3 regions of the Paenibacillus sp. JT22N15 genome follow, and region 1 is predicted to be linked to each of the others. Evidence: a T-box and tRNA genes for the amino acid it is inferred to sense, from the RefSeq annotation. Region 1 holds a T-box; the other regions hold tRNA genes.
The links. A T-box is a leader RNA that pairs with one kind of tRNA and senses whether it is charged. The one in region 1 lies ahead of argS (arginine--tRNA ligase), so its partner is inferred to be a tRNA-Arg.
Positions count from the first base shown of each region.

Region 2: it encodes a tRNA-Arg, which carries the amino acid that the T-box ahead of argS (arginine--tRNA ligase) is inferred to sense. The anticodon was not compared.
Region 3: it encodes a tRNA-Arg, which carries the amino acid that the T-box ahead of argS (arginine--tRNA ligase) is inferred to sense. The anticodon was not compared.

Region 1 is NZ_JBXENV010000012.1:104,614-109,819, reverse strand. It holds gene AC50X8_RS23065 (hypothetical protein) at 181-516, shown strand; gene AC50X8_RS23060 (hypothetical protein) at 693-971, shown strand; gene argS (arginine--tRNA ligase) at 1,048-2,745, opposite strand; T-box leader at 2,816-3,053, opposite strand; gene AC50X8_RS23050 (L-lactate dehydrogenase) at 3,119-4,084, opposite strand; gene AC50X8_RS23045 (EamA family transporter) at 4,485-5,206, shown strand, end outside.
Region 2 is NZ_JBXENV010000018.1:94,319-99,524, reverse strand. It holds gene AC50X8_RS28185 (gluconeogenesis factor YvcK family protein) at 1-490, shown strand, start outside; gene whiA (DNA-binding protein WhiA) at 497-1,426, shown strand; gene AC50X8_RS28175 (HPr family phosphocarrier protein) at 1,524-1,793, shown strand; gene clpP (ATP-dependent Clp endopeptidase proteolytic subunit ClpP) at 1,968-2,549, opposite strand; tRNA gene AC50X8_RS28165 (tRNA-Arg) at 2,779-2,850, opposite strand; gene AC50X8_RS28160 (sugar-binding transcriptional regulator) at 3,102-4,139, shown strand; gene gap (type I glyceraldehyde-3-phosphate dehydrogenase) at 4,447-5,206, shown strand, end outside.
Region 3 is NZ_JBXENV010000020.1:92,511-97,716, reverse strand. It holds gene AC50X8_RS29315 (galactokinase) at 1-1,247, shown strand, start outside; tRNA gene AC50X8_RS29310 (tRNA-Arg) at 1,482-1,558, opposite strand; gene AC50X8_RS29305 (ROK family protein) at 1,715-2,914, opposite strand; gene AC50X8_RS29300 (chromate transporter) at 3,180-3,809, shown strand; gene AC50X8_RS29295 (chromate transporter) at 3,837-4,367, shown strand; gene AC50X8_RS29290 (methyl-accepting chemotaxis protein) at 4,729-5,206, shown strand, end outside.

The DNA of each region.
Region 1 (5,206 bases):
ATAGCGGAATCTCAGTCCTCAGTCCCGATCTGGTTTACATATGTGCCTAGCAGGTTCGTTATGAAACGCTATTATAGCACTTTCAACTTTAAATTTTGCTTTTTTTAACCATAATAAAAATTCTGTATGATAAAATTTAGTCGCTGGCGTAAATATTGAATTTGGCAGACAAGTGTTTAAATGAATTCAGGCAATGATGAATCTATGCTTATCCATGCAATCGAGCGATTAAACGTTCGTCGTTATTGTAACCCTGAACGAGGTGGTAGGGTCATGCTTAATTTAATTGCTCTAATCGCTTATTTGCTGATTACATTATGGGTCATTGTTAGTATCATAAGAGCAGGATGGGAGCCTCAAAGAAGAGTGCAAAACATCTATTTGTTATTTATAGGTGGAATGCTAATGTTTGCAATGGCTCCGAATGAGCTTTGGAAAACGATCCTTCCGCTGTTCAATCTTGCTCTCATCATAGCCTATCTGATATTCATCTTTGCTTTGAGAAAAAAAGTGTAAGAGCATAAATCATGCATGCCTCGTTATAAAAATGGATTCACCGAAGCGGGAATTCCTTACTTTCGTATGAAGATTTTCAAAGCAAAACGATGGACCTAATGGCGGAAATATTGACTTAAGGCGCTATAAAGGGTATTATTACACAATCTTGAATACGAACAGTAAGGGTGAAAATCTTGAATTCGAAACTGCAGATTAAGAACGTTATTTTAGCCGACAAAGATCTTGCCTCAGGGTTATATCAGTTCATCATGACACTTAGTGAAGGTTCTAAGGCGCGTTTGTTCTACAGCCAGAAGCCAGTATGGAGATTAACAGGCGTTACGCGTATGCTGAACGTGCCGTGTCCATTGTGCCGGAAAGACTACTACTGTAATTGCTTTGAGAAGAACATTGCTCATTTCAATCAGCAGATCATCGAGAAGGATCTTATTCCGGAACCGACGAATAGCTAATACTTGTTTGAACAAGCTTACAAAAACAGGCATCCCCGCCTCTGGCTGGTGGATGCCTGTTTTTTGCGCTTTGCGTCTAAATTTCCTTCGGCGTCTTCAAGCCGAGCAGCTCTAAGCCTTCCTTAAGCACATCGGCAGCCACCTGCACCAGCTTAAGCTTAACGATCCGCTCCCCAGCGTCCCCAGCGAGCACCTTGTCATGATGATAAAAACGATTGAACGCCTGGGCGAGCTGAATCAAATATCTGGCGAGAATCGATGGCTCATGCCGTTTGGCGGCGTCTCCAAGGGCTGCTGTGTAGCGCAAAAGCATCTTCATTAGCAGCCAAGCATAATCGCCCGTCACATACTCATAATCTGCAGGCTGAGGTGCTGCTGCGACGTCGCTGCCGGCCGCTTTTGCCAATATCCGCTGTGTTCTGGCGTAAGCATATTGCACGTACGGGCCCGTCTCCCCTTCAAAATTCAGTACATCCTCCAGCACAAAATCGACCGCGAGCATTCTCGTATTTTTGAGATCACCGAACACGACGGCGCCAATGCCAACCGCTTCGGCTACCTCGGCCTTGCCTGCAAGCGCTGGATTCTTTTCCTCTATTTTTTGCAAAGCCCGCTGTACCGCTTCATCCAGCACTTCTTCTAGAAAAACGACCTTGCCGCGGCGGGTGGACATTTTTTGCCCGTCCAGCTTCATAAGCCCGAACGGGATATGCTTGCAGGCGGCTGCCCACGCAAAGCCCATTTTCTCAAGCACGAGAAACAGCTGGCGGAAATGCAGCGATTGTTCCGAGCCGACAACATACAGCAGCTCGCTGCCCTTCATCTCTTCATGGCGATAAATGGCAGTCGCCAAATCACGTGTCGCATAGATGGATGTGCCATCGGATTTGCGAATGAGGCAAGGCGGCAGCTCATGCTCATCCAGCCGGACGACCTGTGCGCCTTCACTTTCCTCCAGCAGCTGCTGCTCCTGAAGCTGCTGGACGACGGCGTCCATTTTATCGTTATAGAAGCTTTCGCCAAGAAAATGGTCAAAGCTGACGCCGAGCCGGGCATACAGCTTATTGAACTCCTTCAGGCTGTCGGCAATATACTGGCTCCAGCAGCGAATCGCTTCAGCATCGCCAGCTTCCAGCTTGGCGAACCAGCTGCGCGCCTCATCCTCCAGCTCGGGGTGCTGCTCTGCTTCCTCGTGGAAACGCACATACAGCTCCAAATAGCCCTTAATGGGATCGGCTGCAAGCTGCTGCTCGTCGCCCCATTTTAGATAGGCGGTAATCATCTTGCCGAACTGCGTGCCCCAATCGCCCAAGTGATTGACGCTGACCGACTCATAGCCAACCTTGCGCAAAATATGGTACAGCGCATTGCCGATCATCGTCGAGCGCAAATGCCCAATGCCGAACGGCTTCGCAATATTGGGCGAAGACATGTCGATTATGACACGCTCTCCATTCCCTATAGCTGCATGCATGAGGGTTCCGTTCTGCCAATCTGCAATAAGCTGCGCGGCTGCCAGTTCCCGATTCCATTTGAAATTCAAATAGGGGCCGGCAGCCCGAACGCTCCAGCTCGCATCTGCCAGCAGGGGCTCAAGCAAAGCAGCAATGTTAACGGGGCTTTGTTTCATCGTGCGAGCTATCGTGAAGCAGGGGAAGGCGACATCGCCAAGCTCCTCATCAGGCGGGTATTCCAGCAAGGGCCGAATATCCGCTTCGGGCAGAGCGAGGGCTTTGGCCAATGCCAGCGCGATTTTGTCCATTAACAGCATCATCATCTTCCTCTCTAAAATAAATGTTCCGGCCAGAGTAGAGCAGCACGCCAAAAAGGCCCCGTCTCTAAAAATAAGAGACGAGGCCTGTTATCCCCGCGGTACCACTCTTGTTGCCGCCTCCGCACAGAAACAAAGAGGGGCATCTCGCCGTTGTAACGGTGCTGAACCGGACGTCCCTAGCATGATTGCTCGTTTCAGGCCGCCATCTCCCGGGTGCGCTTCACCTAATCGTCCATTGCCGGCTTCCACTGTCCCGGCTCGCTTGAAATGGCACCCATGTAGGTTACTCTCCCGTTCCTTGATGTTAATTAACAGCTATCATATCGGATACGATCAGAAAAATCAATCCGTTTTTAGTCGGCCAAGCTTGCAGCTATTCTTTCTCGGTTACGAGGCACAGGCTCTCAATCGCCTGGCGTATAATCGAGCATGAGCGCTCCATCAGCCGCTGCTCCCGCGTAGTCAGCTTGAGCTCGACGATTTCCTTAACCCCGCAGCGGGCGATGATCGCGGGGACGCCAGCGCATACTTGCTGCTGGCCATATTCGCCGTTTAATATCGCAGACACGGCAATAATGCGATGCTCATCGTTTAGAATAGAGCGGGTAATATGCGCCAGCGCATTGCCGATGCCAAAGCTGGTCGAGCCTTTGCGCGTATAGATTTCCCAGCCGGCATTGCGGGTCTGCTCCGCGAGCGCTCCGAGCTTCACATGCCCGAAGCGCTCGGGATGCTGGGCCAAAATATGCAGCAGCGGCTTGCCGCCAACCGTCACATGCGACCAGGCGGGAAACTGCGACTCGCCATGCTCCCCAAGCACATAGCCCTGCACGCTGCGGGCATCCACTGGAAAATGCTCGCAGAGCAGCGTCTTGAGCCGCGAGGAGTCGATGGACGTTCCGGTGCCAATCACTTGGCAACGCGGCATGCCGGACAGCTCCCACACGACATACGTCACAATATCCACAGGATTGGCGGCCGCTACAAAAATTCCGCTGAATCCGCTGTTCATAATGCGCGGAATCATCGTTTCATAAATCTCGCGCACCGTATGCAGCACATCAAGCCGATCATCGCTGCCGACGGGATACGCCCCAGCGCAGAGAAGGATAACGTCCACATCCCCGCACTGCTCCAGCGTTCCAGCAGCAACCTTTGTGCGGCCATGGACAAAGTCCATGCTGTGCGACAAATCGAGCGCCTGTGCATAGGCCCGGTCGAACGTGCGGTCAATGAGCAGCAGCTCATCGCAAATCGACTGGTTAATTAAGGCATACGCGCAGCTTGAACCGACCTGACCGACTCCTACAATAGCGACCTTGCGCGCTTTGTTTGCCATCCGTTTGCATCTCCTCCACCGTAACCTCGTTACGCTATTATATGCGGCATCCAGCCCATGATGTGACGGCTATGTTCAATCCATGTTTGTCTATGTCACATGGAAGCAAAAGCGTGAAAATATGCACATTTTGACCTGCCATCCTATGGCGGATAGAGCTTTGCTTTTCAACATATCCACAGAGTTATGCACATTATCAACAGAGTTCAAATGGAGTATTTTCCGCCACCTCCAATACTTATCCACAAGTGAACAGGGAGGATTGTCCACACTGTACAGGTCAGAAGTCCTAAGGTTGAATATAGATAAACCGCTTATTTTCGTACATTTACAATCTAACTTTCAGCTGTCATGATAGGGAAAGTATATGTGGGCAGACACAGATGGAGGAATGGAATTCATGTGGCTTGTATTATCCTTGCTGGCGGCGACGAGCTTTGGGCTGCGGGGGATTTTGTATCATTGGACGAGCCAGCAGGCGCTTAATCGCAATGCGCTGTTGTGTGGTGTATTTTTCTCAGGGGCGCTGATTACACTTGTTTGTACGCTGGCGACTGGAACATCTTTCACCGTTTCATCGCTTATTGGCGTGCAGATGGGACTGCTCTCTTTCGGCGCAAATGCGAGCATGTTCAAGGGCTTTGCCGTGGGCAAAGCCTCTATTGTTGCGATTTTGACCGCGCTTCCTTCGGCAATTGTCGTCGTTGTCGCCTTCGCGGTATGGGGCGAGACGCTCAATATGGCGCAGCTCAGCTCCTTTATTATCATTATTGCGGGTATATTGCTGGTGCGTTATTCCAATGATATTACCCGTGGCAATTTGCAAGGAGCGCAATGGGGGCTGCTGGCGATGCTGCTGTTTGCCGGAAACGATTTGTCGGGAAAATGGTCGACGATGATGGATGCGCCGTTGTTTCCGACGCTTGTCTGCATGTTCAGCAGCGGCTCGATCTGCTTTGGGCTTTGGTGGCTGCGCGACCTGCGCTCCGTACGTGCTGCTGCTGCGGCAGCAGGCCAAGCAGCGCAGGAGATAGCGGCAGGTGCCGCAGCAACTACTCTTAACGCTGTGAATACTCTCAATGCTCTTAATACGGTTAGTGCGGTTAATGCTGGTATCACGAG
Region 2 (5,206 bases), on a different contig from region 1:
CATTGATTCGGAGAAGGCACACGCGCTGCCGGAAGCGGTTAAGGCGATCGAGCAAGCAGATGCCATTCTTATTGGGCCTGGAAGCTTGTACACGAGCATTATGCCGAATTTGATTGTTCCCATGCTTGCCCAAGCAATTACGGAATCTTGCGCCGTCAAGCTGTTTGTGTGCAATGTGATGACGCAGCCGGGCGAGACGGACAATTATACGGTATCGGATCATATGAATGCGATTGAGGCCCATATCGGCCTGCAATTATTTGATTATGTCATTGTGAACAATGGTGAAATTTCACCGCAAGTGGAAGCCAAATATGCAGAGATGGGCGCAAAGCCCGTCGCTATTGATTTAGAAGCTATTCGCAGCAAGGGCTGCGAGGTTATTGCGGATCGTTTTGTTTTATTCCAGACGTTTCTAAGGCATGATGCCGAGCGTCTAAGCCATCATATTTATAAGCTAGTGGAAAACTGGATGATTAGAAAGAGGTGACAAACCATGTCGTTTGCGGCACAAACGAAAAAGGAACTTACGCTTATTGAAGCGGATTCCTGCTGTGAGCTTGCAGAGCTTTCCGCACTCATTCGGATGAATGGTTCTGTCAGCTTATCCAGCCGCAAAGTCATTTTGGACATCTCAACAGAAAATGCTGCCATAGCCCGTCGTATTTATTCTCTGGTCAAAAAGCACTTTGAGGTACACACCGAGCTGTTGGTTCGGAAAAAAATGCGGCTGAAAAAGAACAATGTGTATATCGTACGTATTCCAACAATGGTACAATCTATATTGAGCAAGCTTCATATCGTATCGGAAGGTTTCGTGTTCAACTCCGGAATCGATAAAGCGATGATCAAGAAGTCTTGCTGCAAGCGTTCTTATTTGCGCGGGGCATTCCTTGCTGGAGGTTCAGTGAATAACCCTGAGGGTTCCTCGTACCATTTGGAAATTTCTTCGATGTATGAGGAGTATTGCGCCTCATTAGTGGAGCTTGCCAATAAGTTCGAGCTGAATGCCCGCTGCATTGAACGGAAGAAAGGCTTTATTTTTTACATTAAGGAAGGCGAGAAAATTATTGAGCTGCTGAACATTATCGGTGCTCATCAGGCGCTGTTCAAATTCGAGGATGTAAGGATTATGCGCGACATGCGCAATTCCGTCAATCGCATCGTCAATTGCGAGACGGCGAACCTGAACAAGACCATTGGCGCGTCCGTGCGGCAGATTGATAATATTAAACTGCTGGACCGCGAGCTGGGCCTTGATAACTTGCCGGATAAGCTCAGGGAAGTCGCTGAAATTCGCCTGCAGCACCCCGATCTGAACTTGAAGGAAGTTGGCGAACTGCTGAAAGGGTCAGTAAGCAAGTCGGGCGTAAACCATCGTCTTCGCAAAATTGACGAGCTTGCTGAAAAAATACGCAATGGCTAAACTTTTAACTTCTTGTTTCCGATGGTATAATGATACAATGAGTTTAAAATTATCGGCATAATTAAGGAATGAATAAGATATAGGGGGTATGGTTTCCATGACAAGGCTTCCGGTTGTCGTTCGACTAAAGACGGGTCTTCATGCAAGACCTGCAGCATTATTCGTACAAGAAGCTAATAAATTTTCATCTGAAGTATTCGTCGAGAAAGACGACAAGAAAGTGAATGCCAAATCGATTATGGGAATTATGAGCTTGGCAATCAGTTCGGGCACTGAAGTTTTCATAAGTGCGGAAGGTTCGGACGCAGAACAGGCTGTAAACGCTTTAGCTGCATTGGTAAGCAAGGAAGAGCTGGAGAACCAATAAGAAGCCCTATGCAGCAGGGATTCGCTTGCTCATAACCCTATTATTTGGCCATGCCGCCTTCTGGATCTGAATGATCCGGGGCGGTTTTTTGGTTAAAAAAAGTCCATAACAAAAGAACCCCGGTTCGCCTGAACCGGGGTTCTTTTGTTATGCGTCCACAATAATGCGGGGCAATTAGATTTTTTCAATAACCTTGTCAACGAGACCGTACTCGCAAGCTTCTGCTGCGCTCATGAAATAGTCGCGATCGGTATCTTTCTCCACGCGCTCAAGCGGTTGGCCTGTGCGCTCGGACAGGATGCCATTCAAGTGGTCGCGCATTTTGATAATGCGGCGTGCGCGAATTTCGATATCGCTCGCCTGGCCTTCAGCGCCGCCCAGCGGCTGGTGAATCATAACCTCGCTGTTCGGAAGCGCGTAACGCTTGCCTTTGGCGCCTGCTGCAAGCAGGAAAGCGCCCATCGATGCTGCCATACCTACACAAATGGTGGATACGTCAGGCTTGATGTATTGCATCGTATCATAGATAGCCATACCCGAGGTGATGGAACCGCCAGGGCTGTTAATGTAAAGGGAGATGTCTTTCTCAGGGTCATCAGCTGTCAGAAACAGCATCTGTGCGATGATGGAGTTGGCTACAACGTCATTGACGCCCGAGCCCAAGAAGATAATACGGTCCTTCAATAACCGGGAATAGATGTCGTAGGAGCGCTCTCCGCGATTAGTTTGCTCAATAACCATAGGGACGAAATTCATATCCTGTAAACCTCCTCCGAAAAATAACAAGATTGATATTGCCGTAACATCATAATAGCGGATGAAACGTTAAAAGTCAAAGATAGTCAGACAAATCAGATTTTTCTCTATCGCATGCCTTTTTGCAGCTAAAAAACGATATAAAAAAACCACCCTTTCATCAGGGTGGCCACATACTAGGCTTCATAAACACGATTGCTTGTTGTATGTCGTTATTGGCAAATCAGAACGCGCCCGCTAGGAATCGAACCTAGATCTCAGGCTCCGGAGGCCTACGTCATATCCATTGGACCACGGGCGCATGTATAAAAGTAACAGCAAGATTTAGTATATGTTAAATGTGAATAGAAATCAAGCCAGCTATTAAAAATAAATTTGATAAAATCGTGTCAGTAAACGGTTTCATATGAAATTGTTGACTTGAAATGTTAGATCAAGTTCGGTAAAATAGAGGTGGGACTTAAAACGAAAGCATGGGACGTTTCGTGTCCACCGCAATGCATGAGTATCGGTTTCGCTTAACTTAGTACGGGTGGAGTGAATAATTAGAAGATGCGCCAAATGATTGAATTGCAGCAGCAGCTTCTGCCAGATTTGCTCGACGTGATGAGGAAGCGCTACAGGATACTGCACCAGGTTATGCTCTCTGATCTCATCGGCCGCAGAACGCTTGCGACAACGCTCGGTATGACGGAGAGGGTGCTGCGAGCAGAAACGGACTTTCTAAAGTCGCAGGGCTTGCTTGAAATTCATGCTTCAGGCATGAGAATCAGTGAACCTGGCAAAGAACTGCTTGAACAGTTTGAGCCTTTTGTGCAGACGATTTTCGGCTTATCGGAGCTTGAGGAGAAGATCAGAAGTTATTTCGGGCTGAGCCAAGTTGTTGTTGTGGCCGGCGATTCTGATGTATCCGCGCAGACGAAGCGGGAACTCGGCAGAGCAGGAGGGCAGGTACTGCGCAAAGCGATGGAGCAAGGCGACGTCATTGCCGTTACAGGCGGTACGACGACTGCTCAGGTAGCCAATCAGCTTTCGGCTGTGGCGCCGCTTAAAACCAATTGGTTCGTGCCTGCAAGAGGCGGACTTGGCGAAAGCGTCGATTATCAGGCGAATACGATTGCTTCCACCATGGCGAAGCGGACAGGTGCCAACTATCGGCTGCTTCACGTTCCTGATCATCTTGGCGAGGAAGCTTATGCTCCCATTATGCAGGAACCGAATATCCAGGACATTATAGAAGTGATCCGCAGGGCGCGTATTGTCGTGCACGGCATCGGAGACGCTATGGTGATGGCTCGGCGCAGGAAGCTTGATGAGGCGACGATGCAGGGTATTGAAGCTGAAGGAGCGCTTGCTGAAGCATACGGTTTTTATTTTGATCGCAGCGGGCAAGTGGTTCACAAGATGCCGACGGTAGGACTACGGCTCGAGGATATTGTGAAGACTGAAGTAGTTATCGGAGTAGCCGGAGGCAAAAGCAAAGGTGAAGCGATCGCTGCAGTTATGCGTTTTGGACACAATGATGTGTTAGTTACCGATGAGGCTGCCGCATTAGAAATCATTGCGATTATTGAAGGCTCAGCTCCATAAAAATATAAGAATTTATAAGTTGCAGCTTATAAATAGGACTTATATTTCACCGCGAAACGGCAGCTTTACCGCCAGAGGACGGCTTTCGGCCGTTTACGCTTGAATTCTAAGAATTTATAAGTTTTATCCTTATATCCGCTTAGAATTCTAGGGCAAAGCTCTTCGCTCGTCCTAGAAGGACGACAAAGTCGTTTTTGCTTGGCAAGTGATCTTGATGCTTCGCGCGCCGGGCGAGACAATGGCATCCGGCATGCGAAATGTCTTGAAATATATTTTTTATCCCAAAACACTCTAGGAGGAAACAACAATGGTTAAAGTAGGTATTAACGGTTTTGGTCGTATTGGTCGTAACGTATTCCGCGCAGCTCTGAACAACGCTGATGTTGAAATCGTAGCAGTAAACGATTTGACAGACACAGCTACACTGGCTCACCTTTTGAAATATGATACAACTCACGGTACTCTTGATGCTACAGTTGAAGCTAAAGAAGGCGCGATCGTAGTTAACGGCCGCGAAATCAAAGTTTTTGCAGAGCGCAACCCTGAGAACCTGGCTTGGGCTTCTGTAGGCGCTGAAATCGTTGTTGAATCCACTGGTATTTTCACAGCTAAAGAAAAAGCTGAGCTTCACCTTAAAGGCGGCGCTAAAAAAGTTATCATCTCCGCTCCTGCTACTAACGAAGACATCACTATCGTTATCGGCGTTAACGAAGACAAATACGATGCAGCTTCCCACACAATCATCTCTAACGCTTCTTGCACAACGAACTGTCTTGCTCCGTTTGCAAAAGTATTGAACGATAAATTCGGCATCGTTAAAGGCATGATGACAACGATCCACTCGTACACAAATGACCAATCCGTTCTGGATGTACCGCACAAAGACCTTCGTCGTGCTCGTGCAGCTGCTGAGAACATCATTCCTTCATCGACTGGTGCTGCTAAAGCGGTATCCCTTGTGCTTCCTGAGCTGAAAGGCAAACTGAACGGTATGGCTATGCGTGTTCCTACACCTAACGTTTCTGTTACTGACCTGGTAGCTGAACTGAAAGTTAACGTAACAGTTG
Region 3 (5,206 bases), on a different contig from region 1:
AGGAGCTGCTTGTCCAAATGTATGGCAAGCAGCAGCTTGTAGAGCAAACTAACCGGTATCAATCGCTTGTTGAGCAATTTCAGACGTATTTCGGAGAGCAGGAGATTGGACTGTTTAGCTCCCCTGGAAGATGTGAGATTGGCGGCAACCATACGGATCATAATCACGGCAAGGTTCTAGCGGGAAGCATTACGCTGGATACGATTGGGGCGGCGGTGAAGGTGGACGAGCCTGTTATTACCTTTTTCTCGGAAGGCTATGCAACGAAATATGTGATTGATCTTCAGGATATACAGCCTCGGTCTGGAGACGATGGCACGACCTCGTTGGTTCGCGGCATTGCAGCCGGATTCATTAATGCGGGCTTTCAAGTAGGCGGCTTCCATGCTTATATATCGAGCAACGTATTTGCTGCATCGGGATTAAGCTCTTCTGCGTCTTTCGAAATGCTAATCGGCACGATTCTAAATCATTATTATAATGATGGAAAGCTTGATGCTGTGTCGCTCTCTAAAGTCGGCCAATTTGCTGAAAATCGCTATTGGAATAAGCCGTCCGGCCTGCTGGACCAAATGGCCTGCGCCTATGGCGGTTTAATCGCGATTGATTTTGAGACGCCTAAGGAGCCTGTTATTAAGCCCGTGCGTTGGGATTTTCAGAAAAATGGCTACTCCTTGGTCATTGTAAATACAGGCGGAAATCATGCTGATTTAACGGAAGATTATGCGGCGGTACCTAATGAGATGTATGCGGTGGCCAAAGCGCTAGGAGCTTCGGTCTGCCGTGATTTAGCGCCAGAGGATATTTACGCTAATTTGAAGGCGGTTAGAGAAGCGGCTGGAGACCGGGCTGTACTGCGCGCCTTGCATTTCTTTGCGGAAAATCAGCGCGTCGATGAGCAGGTGCTGGCACTTGAGGATGGCAGGTTCAATGATTTCTTGACGCTCATTACGGCTTCGGGGAATTCATCTTGGAAATGGCTTCAAAATGTATATCAAAGCGGGGCTATTCAAAATCAGGAGATCGCTATCGCCCTGTCCCTTACTGAAAACTATTTGAAAAAAATCGGCGATGGCGCATGCCGAGTTCATGGCGGAGGATTCGCGGGAGTGATTTTGACCATTATTCCTAACGAGCATGCGGAAGCGTATATGTCATGGATTGGCGGAATGCTGGATACTCCGGTCCTGGTTGTGAATGTGCGTGAGCATGGGGCTGTATGCTTAAATGAACTGTTAGATAGGTAGTAAGTTGAAATGCGGAGCCAGTCCGGGTATTGATTGAATAGGCTTGGAATTGCAGAAGCCCCAGAAATCATTAGATTAATGGGGCTTCTTTGCTATTGAAATGCGTGCAATACAGTTGAGAAAAACGGCACTAATTTGTTCCCAACTGGGCACCAAACAGAATAAAGCCCATTTTGATTCTGGTGTAAAAAAAAGAAAAATCCTTATAGAATAACGGTTTTGAAGACTTTGTTATGGCGCGCCCGATACGATTCGAACGTACGACCTGCAGTTTAGGAAACTGTCGCTCTATCCTGCTGAGCTACGGGCGCGCAGCATTGATTATTTTACCATGGAAGGCGGGATCAAGCAACAATGCTTGCCTGCCTAACCGTTTGGTCAGCCTATTGAGCTGAGACTTCATCAGTCTGCTCCACCATTTTGCTGCCCTGCTACCCTACCCTGCTGCATTATTTTCATCACGCTTATTAAATCCGCATCTTATTGCGCACAGTCAGCGCTGCGCCGGTTACGACGGCATCCTCTTTGAGCTGGCCTTTGGAAAACCTCGGCTCATAGGCGGGGGAATAGTAGGTGTTTTTCTTCGCGGTTTCTGTAGCGGTCTGAAAATACATCGGCTTAGAATTGATTAAAGCGCCGCCCAGAATAACAAGCTCCGGATGAAAAATATTAATCAAATTCGCCAGGCCGACGCCGAAATAGACGGCGGACTGCTGGAACAGCTCCTGCACATACGGATCATCCGCCGACAGAGCTTGCAGCAGCACTTCATAATTCAGCTGCTCGGGCGTGACGGAATACGCTTTGAGCAGCGAATCCTGCCCCATCTTCGCATGGGAGCGTGCCTGATGCTCCAGCGCCTGAATCGAAGCGTACGCCTCCAGCGCACCGTAATTGCCCGCCGAAGACAGCCGAGGCCCATCAGTGTGAATAATCATCTGTCCGATCGAGCCTTCCATATCCATCGTGCCATGGACGATACGGCCATACGACATGATCGCGGAGCGCAGGCTGACGCCGGCATGCACATACAGCGCATGCTCGATGTCTTCATGGCGCAGCGCCCAGCGCTCGCCAAGCAGCGCGGTGTTGGCGCCATTTTCGAGAAACGCTGTGAATCCGGTCGCTTCCTCAAACATCTGGCAAATCGGAACCTGCGTCCAGCCCCTGGCCGCAAAATACAGCGGGTCCAAAATCATCCCGCTGCTCCGGTCAAGCGGCCCAACTGCCCCAATGCCAATGCCGAGAATCTGCTCCCGCTCAATCCGGTGATCCCGAAGAAGGGTACGCATCAGCTGCGACGCGTAGTCGACCAGCGCCTGCGGTGTCATCGCTTCATCCATCCGCCAGCGAACGAGTGATTTCTGATTCAGCTGCATATCGAATAAGCCTAATGTCGAAGAGAAACGCGAAATTTCCAGTCCAAAAATGTACCGGTACTCCGCATGAATCTGATACAAAATCGGCCGTCTGCCGCCGCTGGAGGGACCAAGACCCGTCTCCTGAATCAGCCCGTCCATCACAAGCTCCTCCAATACACGCGTTAGCGTACTGCTCGTCAGCTTGTGCCTGTCCAGCAGCTCCGCTTTCGATACGGTGCCTTGCTCGGCGATTTGTGTATAAATAAGCTCTTTATGAGAGGGAACGCTCCGTTCCGCTTTGTACATAACTAATCCCTGCTTACTATAGGTAGGATGAAAAAAATGAAAGTGCCACTCCTCATTATATCGTAATTCATGGACAGTCGCTATGTTCACGTCTGCTTCGAACATTTATTCGAAAAGAAATAAACTCAACCCAAATCACTCATAATTCAATCGAATAGCTTCGATAAAACGAAATGATGAGCCTTTTTTTGATAAGTTAAATCCATTATGGAATAAAGGTGGTATAATAGAGAGAAAGCATCACCCCATCAATGGAGGGAACCTCATGGCAAATGGACAAAATAAACGGCTGGGTATGCTGCTGCAGCTGTTTTGGATATTTTTTCGAATTGGACCTACAACGTTTGGCGGCGGCTACGCGATGATGCCGATGATCGAGCGGGAGGCCGTACAGAAGCGGCAGTGGCTGGATGAAAAAGAATGGACGCAGCTCATTTCGCTAGCAGGGTCAGCGCCAGGCGGTGTAGGCGTCAATGCTGCAGCGATGGTTGGCTATCGCCAGGCCGGTGCCGCAGGAGCTATTATCGCCATCGTTGGCATAACGCTCCCTACGCTGCTGCTCGTTTTGCTGCTGGGCTTGTTTATACGCGCCTTTGGCGATCATCCGAAGCTGGTGGCGGCGCTTAAAGGGATACATGGGGCGGTCATCGCCTTAATGGTGATGGCCGCTTACCGCATGGCGCGGACGGCATTGTTTGATGTTGCGACGACGTTCGTAGCGGTTGTGACGCTCGCTGTGCTGCTGTTTACTGCGATTAATCCGATTTACGTCGTCATGGCGGGGCTGCTTGGAGGCATCATATTCACGAAGGGCAAGCAGCTGCTGGGGATGAAGGTATTGACGGAGAAAGCTTCTGTCAGCAGAAGCAGCAGCGAAATTGAATACTACATTTAGACGGGAAATGGAGAGGGGGGACGGAGCATGCTCGGAGAGCTGTTTATTGTTTTTTTGAAAATAGGCTGTGTGTCGTTTGGAGGGGGCTACGCGGTTATTCCGATTATTCAATATGAGGCTCTATCCCGAGGCTGGATGACGCAAGGGGAATTTGAGCAGGCCGTCTCCCTTGCCGGGATGGCGCCGGGCTCGATTGCAACAAATTCGGCGACGTTAATCGGTTATCAGACCGCCGGCATCACGGGTGCGATTATATCGACTGCTGGCATGGTGCTGCCGTCGCTGGTGCTCATGATTGTGCTGTCAGCGTTTATCCTCCGCCTTCAAAATAATAAATGGCTGTCAGCCTCCTTTTACGGCTTGAAGCCGATGATTACCGGCCTAATGGTCTATGCAGCCATTCATTTCGGATATCCGAATGATGGCGCGATTCTGAGCTGGTCGTTCGCTGGAATGCTGCTCATCGTTGCAGGCAGCTTATTCTTACTGATGCGCTTTAAGCTGCATCCGTTTATTATCATTGCCGGAGCAGGGGCAGCGGGTATCATTTTATTTTAGCAGCCATTGTCGAAGGGTGCGCAAAGAAAAAGCCGTTCATTCGTTTGCTAATAAAACGTTATTTTCCAGCTTGAAGCTGTATGAAGGTATATGATGGGGTAAGAAGTCGCATAAAGCCGCTTGTTTTGAGAGTTTGCTCCTTGCAGCAAGCTCCCGAAACAAGCGGCTTTTGGCTTTCTTTCAAATCATGAATTCAACAGCATTCGCGAAGGATAATGTTCCATGTGGAACATATTGTCGAACGGATTAAAGAGTTTTTACTAAAAATTTAATAAAAAATAATTCAAAAGACCTAAAAAATCAGTTCTTTTTTACCGAAATATATTTAAACAACTTGAATTAGACAGTGAGGGATACCAATATGAATTCAGTCCAAGCTATGCTCCACGCCATGCCTTACATCCGGAAGATGATGCGGGAGAGTGCAAGCCTATCTCTATATGACCGCACTCATATGCTTTATTATTTGCCTATGCCGGGAGTCGATATGGGCTTCAAAACAGGCGATACGCTTTCTGAGGGTTTTATGAATTTTGCCGCGCTTAAAAATGGCAGGGAGGAAAGCATCACCCATATTCCCCAGGAAACGTTTGGAATTGCAATGGATGTTGTAAATATACCGCTTAAGAACGAGAATGGCGAGGTGGAGGCTGTTTTTTGCGTTGCTTATAATTTAACGAACCAGAATCAGCTGGAGCATCTTGTGCGCGAAAGTCATTCCATTACAGAGCATTTGGTGCAGATGGTACAGCAAATGGCAGCCCACTCCGAGGAATTGCAAGCGGCAAGTGAACAAATTTCGGAAAATTCGAAAACAACAGCGGAAAACTCGAAGCAAA